DNA from 3 places in the Streptomyces sp. NPDC058157 genome. Region 1 is predicted to be linked to each of the others. Evidence: riboswitches for the same ligand, from Rfam matches in the RefSeq annotation. Region 1 holds a riboswitch; each other region holds the start of a gene.
What was found. Region 1 has a riboswitch for thiamine pyrophosphate ahead of thiC (phosphomethylpyrimidine synthase ThiC). Riboswitches for the same ligand answer to the same signal wherever they lie in the genome.
Positions count from the first base shown of each region.

Region 2: linked by a shared signal. The riboswitch ahead of thiO (glycine oxidase ThiO) and the one ahead of thiC (phosphomethylpyrimidine synthase ThiC) in region 1 are both predicted to bind thiamine pyrophosphate.
Region 3: linked by a shared signal. The riboswitch ahead of ACFVXK_RS07965 (thiamine ABC transporter substrate binding subunit) and the one ahead of thiC (phosphomethylpyrimidine synthase ThiC) in region 1 are both predicted to bind thiamine pyrophosphate.

Region 1 is NZ_JBHVUQ010000002.1:62,971-67,155, reverse strand. Features, by position in the region: gene ACFVXK_RS01035 (SsgA family sporulation/cell division regulator) at 73-525, shown strand; gene ACFVXK_RS01030 (YibE/F family protein) at 558-2,003, opposite strand; TPP riboswitch at 2,043-2,187, shown strand; gene thiC (phosphomethylpyrimidine synthase ThiC) at 2,182-3,969, shown strand; gene ACFVXK_RS01020 (glycosyltransferase) at 4,045-4,185, opposite strand, start outside.
Region 2 is NZ_JBHVUQ010000123.1:18,367-22,551, forward strand. Features, by position in the region: gene thiE (thiamine phosphate synthase) at 1-12, opposite strand, end outside; gene ACFVXK_RS26370 (Rv2175c family DNA-binding protein) at 90-455, opposite strand; gene ACFVXK_RS26375 (NAD(P)/FAD-dependent oxidoreductase) at 586-1,818, opposite strand; TPP riboswitch at 1,920-2,032, shown strand; gene thiO (glycine oxidase ThiO) at 2,030-3,310, shown strand; gene thiS (sulfur carrier protein ThiS) at 3,307-3,507, shown strand; gene ACFVXK_RS26390 (thiazole synthase) at 3,513-4,185, shown strand, end outside.
Region 3 is NZ_JBHVUQ010000021.1:23,770-27,954, forward strand. Features, by position in the region: gene ACFVXK_RS07955 (phosphatidate cytidylyltransferase) at 1-790, shown strand, start outside; gene rlmN (23S rRNA (adenine(2503)-C(2))-methyltransferase RlmN) at 926-2,041, shown strand; TPP riboswitch at 2,062-2,188, shown strand; gene ACFVXK_RS07965 (thiamine ABC transporter substrate binding subunit) at 2,278-3,378, shown strand; gene ACFVXK_RS07970 (ABC transporter permease) at 3,354-4,185, shown strand, end outside.

The DNA of each region.
Region 1 (4,185 bases):
CGCTTCCACCACCCTTGTCAAGAGGGCCCTGGGGGTTCATTCCTGGCCACTTCCACTACAGCGGGGTAGGCAATGCGCGAGTCGGTACAGGCAGAGGTCATGATGAGCTTCCTCGTTTCCGAGGAGCTCGCGTTCCGGATCCCGGTGGAACTCCGGTACGACGCCAAGGACCCCTACGCCGTACGCCTGACCTTCCACCTTCCCGGAGACGCCCCCGTGACCTGGGCGTTCGGCCGGGAGCTGCTACTCGACGGGATCAACAGGCCGTGCGGTGACGGCGACGTGCACATCGCCCCCACCGAACCGGGCGAGCTCTCGGACGTCCACATCCGCCTCCAGGTGGGCGGCGACCGGGCCCTGTTCCGGGCCGGCGCGGCTCCGCTCGTGGCCTTCCTCGACCGGACCGACCGGATCGTTCCCCTCGGTCAGGAGCGCAGCCTCGGCGACTTCGAGGAGACCCTCGACGAGGAGCTCGGCAGGATCCTCGCCGAGGCGCAGCAGCAGAACGAACAGAACGCGGGCTGAAGTACCCGCCCGCGGGGTCCGCTCGCCGGCCCTCAGCGCTTGCGCCGCCGCCCCCGGCCTCCGCGGGCCGGCGGCGCGCCCGGTACGGGAGCGGCCGCGGCGGGGCCGGGCCGGTCCGCGGACACCACGAGCGCGGCCAGCGCCGTGGTCACGGGGACGGAGGCGACGAGCCCGATCGAACCCACCAGGGTGCGTACGATCTCCTCCGCCACCAGCTCGCTGTTGGCCACGGTTCCCATGCTGCTGTTCGCGATGGAGAACAGCAGCAGCAGGGGCAACGCCGCACCCGCGTAGGCCAGTACGAGCGTGTTGACCACGGACGCGATGTGGTCGCGCCCGATCCGGATGGCCGCCCGGTACAGGGCGCGCGGGCCCATCTTCGGGTCCGCCTGGTGGAGTTCCCAGACGGCCGAGGTCTGGGTGACCGTCACGTCGTCGAGGACGCCGAGCGATCCGATGATCACGCCTGCGAGCAGCAAGCCGCTCATGTCGATGTCCGGGTAGAGCCCGTGGATCAGCCCGGTGTTGTCGTCCGTGTTCCCGCTCAGGAACGCCCAGTCGATGAACAGCGAGCCCAGCAGGCCGATCAGCAGCAGCGAGACCAGCGTGCCGAGGACGGCGACCGAGGTGCGGGCGGTCAGGCCGTGGCACATGTAGAGGGCGATCAGCATGATCGCGCTGGCCCCGACGACCGCGACGACCAAGGGGTTCGAGCCCTGGAGGATCGCCGGGAGGATGAACAGGGTCAGCACCCCGAAGCTGACCACGAGCGCGATGAGCGCGAACAGCCCGCGCATCCGGCCGACGACCACCACCGCGACCGCGAAGATGCCCGCGAGCAGGGCCATCGGGAACTTCCGGTTCAGGTCGATCACGGAGTACTGGAGCTCGCGCGGCGCATCCGGTGCATAGGCGACCACCACCTCCTGGCCCTTCGCCAACTGCCGCGGCGCGCCGGGCTGGACGATCTCGAAGAAGACGCGGCCCTTGTCCGGCCCGGTGCCCACCTCGACGGTCGCCCGCTTGCACGCACCGCCCGGCGCCGCCTGCGCCGCGCCTCCGGGGGCGGTGGGGTTGCCGGAAGCGGGGACCTGCGCGGCGTTCACCGACTTGCAGTCGATGCCGGCGAGCGCGACCACCTTGCCCTGCTGCGTCTGGCGGTCGAAGCCCACCCCGGTGCGCTCGTGGGCGGGGGCTCCGCCGGGCCACAGGACCACCAGACCGACGAAGACGGCGGCGGCGAAGGGGATCAGTACGGCGGAGATCACCCGGCGCAGGTGCTTGGACACCGGGGCGGCGGGGCCGTGACCGTGCCCGTGGGAATGTCCGTGGCCGTGCGCATGCCCGGGTGGGCCCCCGGCCGCGTGCCCGTGGGACGCGTGCTCGTGACCGGAGTGGTCAGGGGGCTCTGTGGGCTCGGTGGGGGGCGGTGGCGAGGTCGTCACCGGCCGATCATCGCAAGAGATGAGGGGGCCCACTGTTCAGCACGCCACAGATGACGCTAGCGTGGGGGCTACTTTGCACAACGCGGGAGCTCGGAGCACCGGGCTGAGAGGGCGCTGATCACCGTACGCGCAGCAGATTGCGTACGGGAGGAGGCTGCGTCGACCGCCGAACCTGTTACCGGGTAATGCCGGCGTAGGGAGATCAGGTCTCATGACCATTCAGGACGCACGCACGCCTGCCGCCGGCGAGAACGCCGACGGCCAGACCGAGCGCCAGCCCGGCTGGCACAAGGGATACCTGGCGGGTTCCCGCCCCGACATCCGGGTGCCGGTCCGCCAGGTCCACCTCACCAACGGCAAGGACGTCACGCTCTACGACACGTCCGGTCCGTACACCGATCCGCAGATCGAGACGGACGTCCGCCGGGGCCTGCCGCCGCTGCGCGAGAACTGGATCATCGGGCGCGGTGACACCGAGGAGTACGCGGGCCGGCCCGTGCGCCCCGAGGACGACGGGATCAAGCACACCTCGCCTCGCGGGGGCCTCAAGAACCTCGACGCGGTCTTCCCCGGCCGCCCGCGCCTGCCGCGCCGCGGCCGCGGCGGCCAGGCCGTCACGCAGCTCGCGTACGCCCGGCGGGGCGAGATCACCCCGGAGATGGAGTACGTCGCGATCCGCGAGAACGTCTCCCCGGAGGTCGTGCGCGAGGAGATCGCCGCAGGTCGTGCGGTGCTCCCGGCCAACGTGAACCACCCGGAGATCGAGCCGATGATCATCGGCAAGCGGTTCCTGGTGAAGGTCAACGCCAACATCGGCAACTCGGCCGTCACCTCCTCCATCGAGGAGGAGGTCGACAAGATGACCTGGGCCACCAAGTGGGGCGCGGACACGGTCATGGACCTCTCGACCGGCCGCAACATCCACACCACCCGCGAGTGGGTCCTGCGCAACTCCCCCGTCCCGATCGGCACCGTGCCGCTCTACCAGGCGCTGGAGAAGGTCGACGGCCGGGCCGAGGACCTCACCTGGGAGATCTACAAGGACACGGTCATCGAGCAGGCCGAGCAGGGCGTCGACTACATGACGGTCCACGCCGGCGTGCTGCTGCCGTACGTGCCGCTGACGGCCCGCCGCAAGACCGGCATCGTCTCGCGCGGCGGCTCGATCATGGCCGCCTGGTGCCTGGCGCACCACAAGGAGAACTTCCTCTACACGAACTTCGAGGAGCTCTGCGAGATCCTCGCGACGTACGACGTCACGTACTCGCTGGGCGACGGCCTGCGCCCCGGCTCCATCGCGGACGCCAACGACGCGGCCCAGTTCGCGGAGCTGAAGACGCTGGGCGAGCTCAACACGATCGCCAAGCGCCACAACGTCCAGACGATGATCGAGGGCCCGGGCCACGTCCCGATGCACAAGATCAAGGAGAACATCGACCTCCAGCAGGAGATCTGCGAGGAGGCGCCGTTCTACACGCTCGGCCCGCTCACCACGGACGTCGCGCCCGCGTACGACCACATCACCTCCGGCATCGGTGCCGCGATGATCGCCTGGTGGGGCACCGCGATGCTCTGCTACGTGACGCCCAAGGAGCACCTGGGCCTGCCCAACCGTGACGACGTGAAGACCGGCGTCATCACGTACAAGATCGCGGCGCACGCGGCGGACCTGGCCAAGGGCCACCCCGGTGCCCAGGAGTGGGACGACGCCCTCTCGGACGCGCGGTTCGAGTTCCGCTGGGAGGACCAGTTCAACCTGGCCCTCGACCCGGACACGGCCCGTGAGTTCCACGACGAGACCCTCCCGGCCGAGCCGGCCAAGACCGCGCACTTCTGCTCCATGTGCGGTCCGAAGTTCTGCTCGATGAAGATCTCGCAGGACATCCGTCGTGAGCACGGCGGTGACCTGAAGGCCGAGGAGATCGAGGCCGGCATGGCGGAGAAGTCCGCCGAATTCGCCGCCTCGGGCAACCGCGTCTACCTGCCGCTGGCGGACTGACCCGGCCGGACGGGCCGTCCCGCGACATCATGGGGGGAGTCGCGGGACGCGCCCGCTGATCGGGCGGGTCGTGGGTCAGGCCGATGCCGGTGATGTTTCACGTGAAACGGTTGGTTTCACGTGAAACACTGCCGGGCCCAGCTTCTTCCGGGCGAAGTCCAGGTTTCCGGAGACGCGCTCGCGGTGCTCGTCGGGCAGCTTGCCCTCGCTCAGCAG
Region 2 (4,185 bases), on a different contig from region 1:
CAGCTGCTGCATGGGAGTACCCCCTGGTGATGATGGGAATGCGGGCGGGCCGAGGTTACCCGGCCCGCCCGCGTCCGTGGATCAGCCGCTCAGAGGGCGAGCGCCTGGGCGCGGCGCTTCACCTCCGTGCCGCGGTTCTCGCGCAGCGCCTGCACGGGGGTGCCGGGCAGGGAGGAGTCCTCGGTAAAGAGCCACTCCAGCATCTCCTCGTCGGAGAAGCGGTCGTCGCGCAGTACGGTCAGCAGGCCGACGAGTCCCTTGACGACCTTGTCGCCGTCGATGAACTGGGCCGGAACCTGCAGGGCGCGGTTCTCGCCCCGGCGTACGGCGATCAGCTGCCCTTCCTTGACCATCTGGCGGACCCGGGTCACCTCGATGTCGAGCATCTCCGCGATGTCGGGGAGGTACAGCCAGGAGGGGACGAGGGCATCGATCTTTGCGTCAATCTCGGTCACGGACACAAGCCTGCCACCTCGGCGGGGCGGTCGGTACCCGGCCCCGTCCGTCCGGGTCCGGCCCGGTGGGCGGCGATGTGTCCGGATCGGGGCCCGCGTCCGGGTACGGGCCCCTGCCGGGGGCGGTCCGTCAGGCGACGGCCGATTTCAGCGGGACGCCCGGGTCGGCCGCCTTGGCCGGGTCGACGGGGGTGCCCGACTCGATCAGCTTGCGCCCCTGGGCCAGGTCCCGGGGACGGCCCACGGCCAGGACGGCGACGAGGGCGTCCCCGCGCAGCCAGCACACCGACCAGCTCTCGCCGTCCGGGTCGCCGCGCCACAGCAGGGTGTCGGCGCCGCCGTGGTGGCCCGCGTACTGCACGAAGCGGCCGAACTGCTCCGACCAGAAGTACGGCACGGGGTCGTAGGCCTGGACGGGCTCCCCGGCGACGATGTTCGCCGCGACGGCGCGGGGGCCCTGGAGGGCGTTGTCCCAGTGGTGGACCAGCAGCCGGGTCCCGTAGCGGGCCGACGGGAAGGAGGAGCAGTCGCCGACGGCGTACACCCCGGGCAGGGAGGTGCGCAGGTGGGCGTCGGCGGTGACGGAGCCGTCGGGGCCCCGCTCGACGCCGCTGCCGGCGAGCCAGTCGGTGGCGGGGCGGGCGCCGATGCCGACGACGACCGCCCCGGCGGGCAACTCGCCGCCGTCCGCGAGGAGCACCCGGCCCTCTTCGATCCCGGCCACCCGGGCCCCGGTGAGCAGGGTGGCCCCGGCCCCGGCGTACCAGCGGGCCATGGGGGCGGCGACCTCGGCGGGCAGGGCCCCGGCCAGGACCCGGTCGGCCGCCTCGACGACGGTGACGGCGCAGCCCGCCTCGCGGGCGGCGGTGGCGAACTCGGCGCCGATCCAGCCGGCCCCGACCACGACGACCTCGGGGGCGGCGGCCAGCACGGGGCGCAGCCGGGCGGCGTCGTCGAGGGTGCGCAGCAGGTGGACGCCGGGGACGCCGCCGGTGCCGGGCAGGGTCAGCGGGGTGGCCCCGGTGGCCAGGACGAGGACCTCGTACGGGACGGGACCGGCCTCGGTGTCCAGCTCGCGGTCGGCGGCGCGCAGGCCGGTGACCTCGGTCCCCAGGCGCAGGGTGATGCGCAGGCCCTCGAAGTCGACGTCGAAGGCGGAGTCCTCGGCCTTGCCGAGCAGCACCGCCTTGGAGAGCGGGGGCCGGTCGTAGGGCTGGTGGGGCTCGGCGCCCAGCAGGGTCACGGGGCCGGTCCAGCCCTGTTCCCGCAGGGCCACCGCGGTCTGCACGCCGGCCATCCCGGCGCCGACGATCACGACACCGGGCCCGGTCTTTTCCGTCTGCTGCTGCGTCTGCTCGATCACACGACCAGCCTAGCCACCTGACGACCCGTCAGGAAAGCGGGGGGCGTCCACCGCGGGGAGGCAGCCTTACCCGCCACCGGCCCCGGGGTTAGTCTGGCCACCGTACCTATCGCGGGAGTCCGGGCGCACCGGGCTGAGAGGGAGGCTGGCCGGCCTCCGACCGTACGAACCTGATCCGGGTCATGCCGGCGAAGGGAGGGGCTGGACGCCCATGCACGCATCCGACAAGGGATCCGACGACCGGTCCGGGCAACGGTCCGGGCCGCGGTCCGGGCAGCGGTCCGGGCAACGGTCCGGGCAGCGGTCCGGGCAACGTTCCGGGCAGCGGTCCGAGCAACGGGGCCACGACGTCCTCGTCATCGGTGGCGGGATCATCGGCCTGGTCACCGCCTGGCGGGCGGCCCGGCACGGGCTGCGCACCGCGCTCGCCGACCCCGACCCCGGGGGCGGCGCCGCCCGGGTCGCCGCCGGCATGCTCGCCGCCGTCACCGAGCTGCACTACGGCGAGGAGACCCTGCTGGGGCTCAACCTCGCCTCCGCCGCCCGCTACCCCGCGTTCGCCGCCGAGCTCGCCGAAGCCAGCGGCGGCATGGACCTCGGCTACCGCGCCTGCGGCACCCTCGCCGTCGCCCTCGACGCCGACGACCGCCTCCACCTGCGGGAACTGCACGCCCTCCAGCGGCGCTGCGGCCTGGAGTCCGAGTGGCTCACCGGCCGCGAGTGCCGCCGCCTGGAGCCCATGCTCGCCCCCGGGGTACGCGGCGGGCTGCGCGTCGACGGCGACCACCAGGTCGACCCGCGCCGCCTCGCCGCCGCCCTGCTCACCGCCTGCGAACGGGCCGGGGTCCACATCCACCGCACCAGCGCCCGCCGGCTCCTCGTCACCGCCGACCGGGCCCGCGGGGCGCTCCTCGACGACGGCACCGAGCTCCTCGCCGACCAGGTCGTCCTGGCCGCCGGCTCGCTCAGCGGCCGGCTCGAAGGCGTACCGGAGCAGGTGCTGCCGCCCGTACGGCCGGTCAAGGGACAGGTGCTGCGGCTGGCCGTACCGCCCGCCTACGCACCGTTCCTGTCGCGGACGGTACGGGCCGTGGTGCGCGGCAGTCACGTCTACCTGGTCCCGCGCGAGAACGGCGAACTCGTCGTCGGCGCCACCAGCGAGGAACTCGGCTGGGACACCACCGTCACCGCCGGCGGGGTCTACGAGCTGCTGCGCGACGCCCACGAGCTGGTCCCCGGCATCACCGAGCTGCCGCTCGTCGAGACCCGGGCCGGGCTGCGCCCGTGCTCCCCCGACAACGCGCCGCTGCTCGGCCCGACCGACCTGCCCGGACTGCACCTGTCCACCGGCCACTACCGCAACGGGGTGCTGCTGACCCCGCTCACCGGCGACGTGATGGCGGAGCTGCTGACCACCGGCGCCGTGCCGGAGATCGCCCGCCCCTTCTCCCCCCGCCGCTTCTCCCCCGCACGTCAGGAGTCGTACGCATGACCATCTCCGTCAACGGCGAGCCGCGCGAGGTCGCGGCCGGCACCACCCTCGACACGGTGGTCGCCACCCTCACCGCGGCCCCCTCCGGCGTGGCCGCCGCCCTCAACGAGACGGTCGTCCCGCGCGGCCAGTGGCCCCTGACCCCGGTCGGCGACGGCGACCGGGTCGAGGTCCTCACCGCGGTCCAGGGAGGCTGAGCACCATGGCCGACGACCTGTTCACCCTGGGCGGCCGGACCTTCTCCTCCCGCCTGATCATGGGCACGGGCGGCGCCCCGAGCCTGGAGATCCTGGAACGCGCCCTGGTCGCCTCCGGCACCGAGCTGACCACCGTGGCGATGCGCCGCCTGGACCCGACGGTGCAGGGCTCGGTCCTGTCCGTGCTGTCCAGGCTGGGCATCGCGGTCCTGCCGAACACCGCGGGCTGCTTCACCGCCGGCGAGGCCGTCCTGACGGCCCGGCTGGCGCGCGAGGCACTGGGCACGGACTGGATCAAGCTGGAGGTGGTCGCGGACGAACGGACCCTGCTGCCGGACGGCGTGGAACTGCTCGACGCGGCGGAGGTCCTGGTCGACGAGGGCTTCACGGTCCTGCCGTACACCAACGACGACCCGGTGCTGGCCCGGAAGCTGGAGGACGTGGGCTGCGCGGCGATCATGCCGCTGGGCTCCCCCATCGGCTCCGGGATGGGCATCCGCAACCCGCACAACTTCGAGCTGATCGTGGAGCGGGCCGGGATCCCGGTGATCCTGGACGCGGGCGCGGGGACGGCGTCGGACGCCGCCTTGGCGATGGAGCTGGGCTGCGCGGCGGTCATGCTGGCCTCGGCGGTGACCCGGGCCCAGGAGCCGGCCCTGATGGCGGCGGCCATGCGCG
Region 3 (4,185 bases), on a different contig from region 1:
CGCCATAGGGGTCGGCGTCGGCCTCGGCGCGGTGATCTTCGCCTCGCTGTTCATCGTGAAGGCCGTCTTCGTCGGCGTGATCGTCGTCGCCGTCGTCGTCGGCCTGTGGGAGCTCACCTCCCGGCTCCAGGAGAAGAAGGGCATCAAGGCCCCGCTGGTCCCGCTCGCGGTCGGCGGCGCGGCGATGGTCATCGCCGGCTACGTCCGGGGGGCCGAGGGCGCCTGGGTCGCCATGGCCCTGACCGCGCTGGCGGTGCTCGTCTGGCGGATGACGGAACCGCCCGAGGACTACCTCAAGGACGTCACCGCGGGCGTCTTCGCGGCGTTCTACGTGCCCTTCCTGGCCACCTTCGTCGCGATGCTCCTCACGGCCGAGGACGGCCCGCAGCGGGTGGTGACCTTCCTGCTGCTGACCGTCGTCAGCGACACCGGGGCCTACGCCGTCGGCTGGCGCTTCGGCAAGCACAAGCTCGCCCCCCGCATCAGCCCCGGGAAGACCCGCGAGGGCCTCTTCGGCGCGGTCGCCTTCGCGATGGTGGCCGGCGCGCTGTGCATGGAGTTCCTCATCGACGGCGGCTCCTGGTGGCAGGGCCTGCTGCTGGGCCTGGCCGTCGCGGTCAGCGCCACCCTGGGCGACCTCGGCGAGTCGATGATCAAGCGTGACCTGGGCATCAAGGACATGGGCACGCTCCTCCCGGGCCACGGCGGCATCATGGACCGGCTGGACTCGCTCCTGCCGACCGCCCCGGTGGTCTGGCTGCTGCTGGCGGCCTTCGTCGGCACCGGCTGACGGGTCCGGGCCGGGTTATCCTGGAGGGCGCGCCGTGTTCGCACGGCGCGCCCTTTCCGTCAGGCGGCCCGGCCGCCGCGGACCGGCCCTGCACGCGCGGGGTGACCCCCACCCCGTCGTACCGAGGAGTACCGCATGGCCCCCCGTCCCGTTCCGGGTGAGCTCACCTTCGTCGCCCCGCGCGGCGCCAAGAAGCCTCCCCGGCACCTCGCCGACCTCACCCCGGCCGAGCGCCGCGAGGCGGTCGCCGCGATCGGCGAGAAGCCGTTCCGGGCCAAGCAGCTCTCCCAGCACTACTTCGCCCGCTACGCCCACGACCCGGCGGAGTGGACGGACATCCCCGCGGCCTCGCGCGAGAAGCTCCGGCAGGAGCTGCTCCCCGAGCTGATGAACGTCATCCGGCACATCAGCTGCGACGACGACACCACCCGCAAGACCCTGTGGAAGCTGCACGACGGCACCCTCGTGGAGTCCGTCCTGATGCGCTACCCCGACCGGGTCACCATGTGCATCTCCTCGCAGGCCGGCTGCGGCATGAACTGCCCGTTCTGCGCCACCGGCCAGGCCGGCCTGGACCGCAACCTCTCCACCGCCGAGATCGTGCACCAGATCGTCGACGGCATGCGCGCCCTGCGCGACGGCGAGGTCCCCGGCGGCCCGGCCCGTCTGTCCAACATCGTCTTCATGGGCATGGGCGAGCCGCTCGCGAACTACAACCGCGTCGTCGGCGCCATCCGCCGCCTCACCGACCCCGAGCCCGACGGCCTGGGCCTGTCGCAGCGCGGTATCACCGTCTCCACCGTCGGCCTGGTCCCGGCGATGCTGCGGTTCGCCGACGAGGGCTTCAAGTGCCGCCTCGCCGTCTCCCTGCACGCCCCAGACGACGAGCTGCGCGACACCCTCGTCCCCGTGAACACCCGCTGGAAGGTCCGCGAGGTCCTCGACGCGGCCTGGGAGTACGCCGAGAAGTCCGGCCGCCGGATCTCCATCGAGTACGCCCTGATCCGCGACATCAACGACCAGGCCTGGCGCGGCGACCTCCTCGGCCGCCTGCTCAAGGGCAAGCGGGTGCACGTCAACCTGATCCCGCTGAACCCGACGCCCGGCTCGAAGTGGACCGCCTCGCGCCCCGAGGACGAGAAGGCCTTCGTCGACGCGATCGCCCGCCACGGCGTGCCCGTGACCGTACGGGACACCCGGGGCCAGGAGATCGACGGAGCGTGCGGACAGCTCGCCGCGAGCGAGCGGTAGGCTGGCCCGCGTACATCTGCATATTCCGACAGGGGAGCGCCACAGCGCTGAGAGTGCGGCACACGTTTTTCGATCAAGCACCGTGGCCGCAGACCCTCTGAACCTCGCCCAGGTCATTCTGGGTAGGAAGTTCGGTCACCACCTCAAGCTGTTGCGCCCTGCCCGGGCGCCCCGCTCCACCGGAGCGCCCGGGCAGGGCCGCGTCTTCTCCTGGTCACACCCAGGAGGAATCAACCGTGAGCACCACCAAGAAGATCGCGGGCGCGGCGCTGGCCGCGGCCCTCGGCGTCACCACGCTGACCGCGTGCGGCGGCGGCAGCAAGGACGAGGGCGGGGCCGCCGCCAGCGGCTCGCCGAAGTCCAAGACCGTCACCCTGGTCTCCCACGACTCCTTCAACGTGACCGACTCGGTCCTCAAGGAGTTCGAGCAGCAGAGCGGCTACACCGTCAAGGTCCTGAAGTCCGGGGACGCCGGCGCCGCCCTCAACCAGGAGATCCTCACCAAGGGCTCCCCGCGCGGCGACGTCTTCTTCGGTGTCGACAACACGCTCCTCTCGCGCGCCCTCGACAACGGGATCTTCACCCCGTACGAGGCCAAGGGCCTGGCGGAGGTCAAGCCCGAGTTCGTCCTCGACAAGCAGCACCGCGTCACCCCGGTCGACTCCGGCGACATCTGCGTCAACTACGACAAGGCCTACTTCGCCGACAAGAAGATCGCCCCGCCGCAGACGCTGGACGACCTGGTCAAGCCCGAGTACAAGAACCTGCTGGTCACCGAGAACGCCGCGACCTCCTCGCCCGGCCTCGGCTTCCTCCTCGCCTCCGTCGGCAAGTACGGCGAGGACGGCTGGAAGGACTACTGGAGCAAGCTCAAGGCCAACGGCGTCGAGGTCGTCGACGGCTGGGAGCAGGCCTACAACGAGCGCTTCTCCGGCTCCGCCGGCGGCAAGAAGGCCAAGGGCGACCGCCCGCTGGTCGTCTCCTACGCCTCCAGCCCGCCGGTCGAGGTCCTCTACGGCGAGCCCCAGCCGGCCGAGGCCCCCACGGGCGTGGCCACCGGCACCTGCTTCCGCCAGGTCGAGTTCGCGGGCCTGCTGAAGGGCGCGAAGAACGAGGAGGGCGGCAAGGCCCTGATCGACTTCCTGATCGGCAAGAAGTTCCAGGAGGACATGCCGCTCCAGATGTTCGTGAACCCGGTGGTCAAGGACGCGAAGCTGCCGGAGGTGTTCACCAAGCACGGCGTGGTCGTCGAGAAGCCGGAGAACGTGGCCCCCGAGGCCATCGCCAAGAACCGTGATCAGTGGGTCAAGGCATGGTCCTCGATCGTCGTGAAGTAGTACGCGACGGCTCCCCGGAGGAGGGCGGGCGGGCGACCGCCGTCAGGCTGGCCCTGATGGCCGTGCCGCTCGCCTTCTTCGGGCTGTTCTTCGCCTGGCCCGTCGCCGCCATCGTCGGCCGCGGGTTCAGGACCGGGGAGGGCTGGCGGTTCGGCCGGATCGGCGAGGTCCTCGCCCAGCCGGACATCGCCGGCGTGCTCTGGTTCACCACCTGGCAGGCGCTCGCCTCGACGGTGCTCACCCTCCTCGTCGCGCTGCCCGGCGCGTACGTGTTCGCGCGCTTCTCCTTCCCCGGCAAGCAGCTGCTGCGCGCCCTGGTCACCGTCCCGTTCGTGCTGCCGACCGTGGTCGTCGGCACGGCCTTCCTGGCCCTCGTCGGCCGGAACGGGCTGCTGGACGAGGTGTGGGGCGTCCGGCTGGACACCACCGTGTGGGCGATCCTGCTCGCCCACGTCTTCTTCAACTACGCCGTCGTCGTCCGCACGGTCGGCGGGCTGTGGGCCCAGCTGGATCCGCGTCAGGAGGAGGCCGCCCGGGTGCTGGGCGCCGGGCGGTTCGCGGCCTGGCGGCGGGTGACCCTGCCCGCGCTGGCCCCGGCGGTGGCGGCGGCCGCGCTGATGGTGTTCCTGTTCACGTTCAGCTCCTTCGGCGTCGTGCAGATCCTCGGCGGGCCCTCGTACGCCACGCTGGAGGTCGAGGTCTACCGGCAGACGGCGCAGCTGCTGGACCTGCCGACGGCCGCGGTGCTGACGCTGGTCCAGTTCGCCGCCGTCGGGGTGATCCTCGGGGTGCACGCCTGGACCGTGC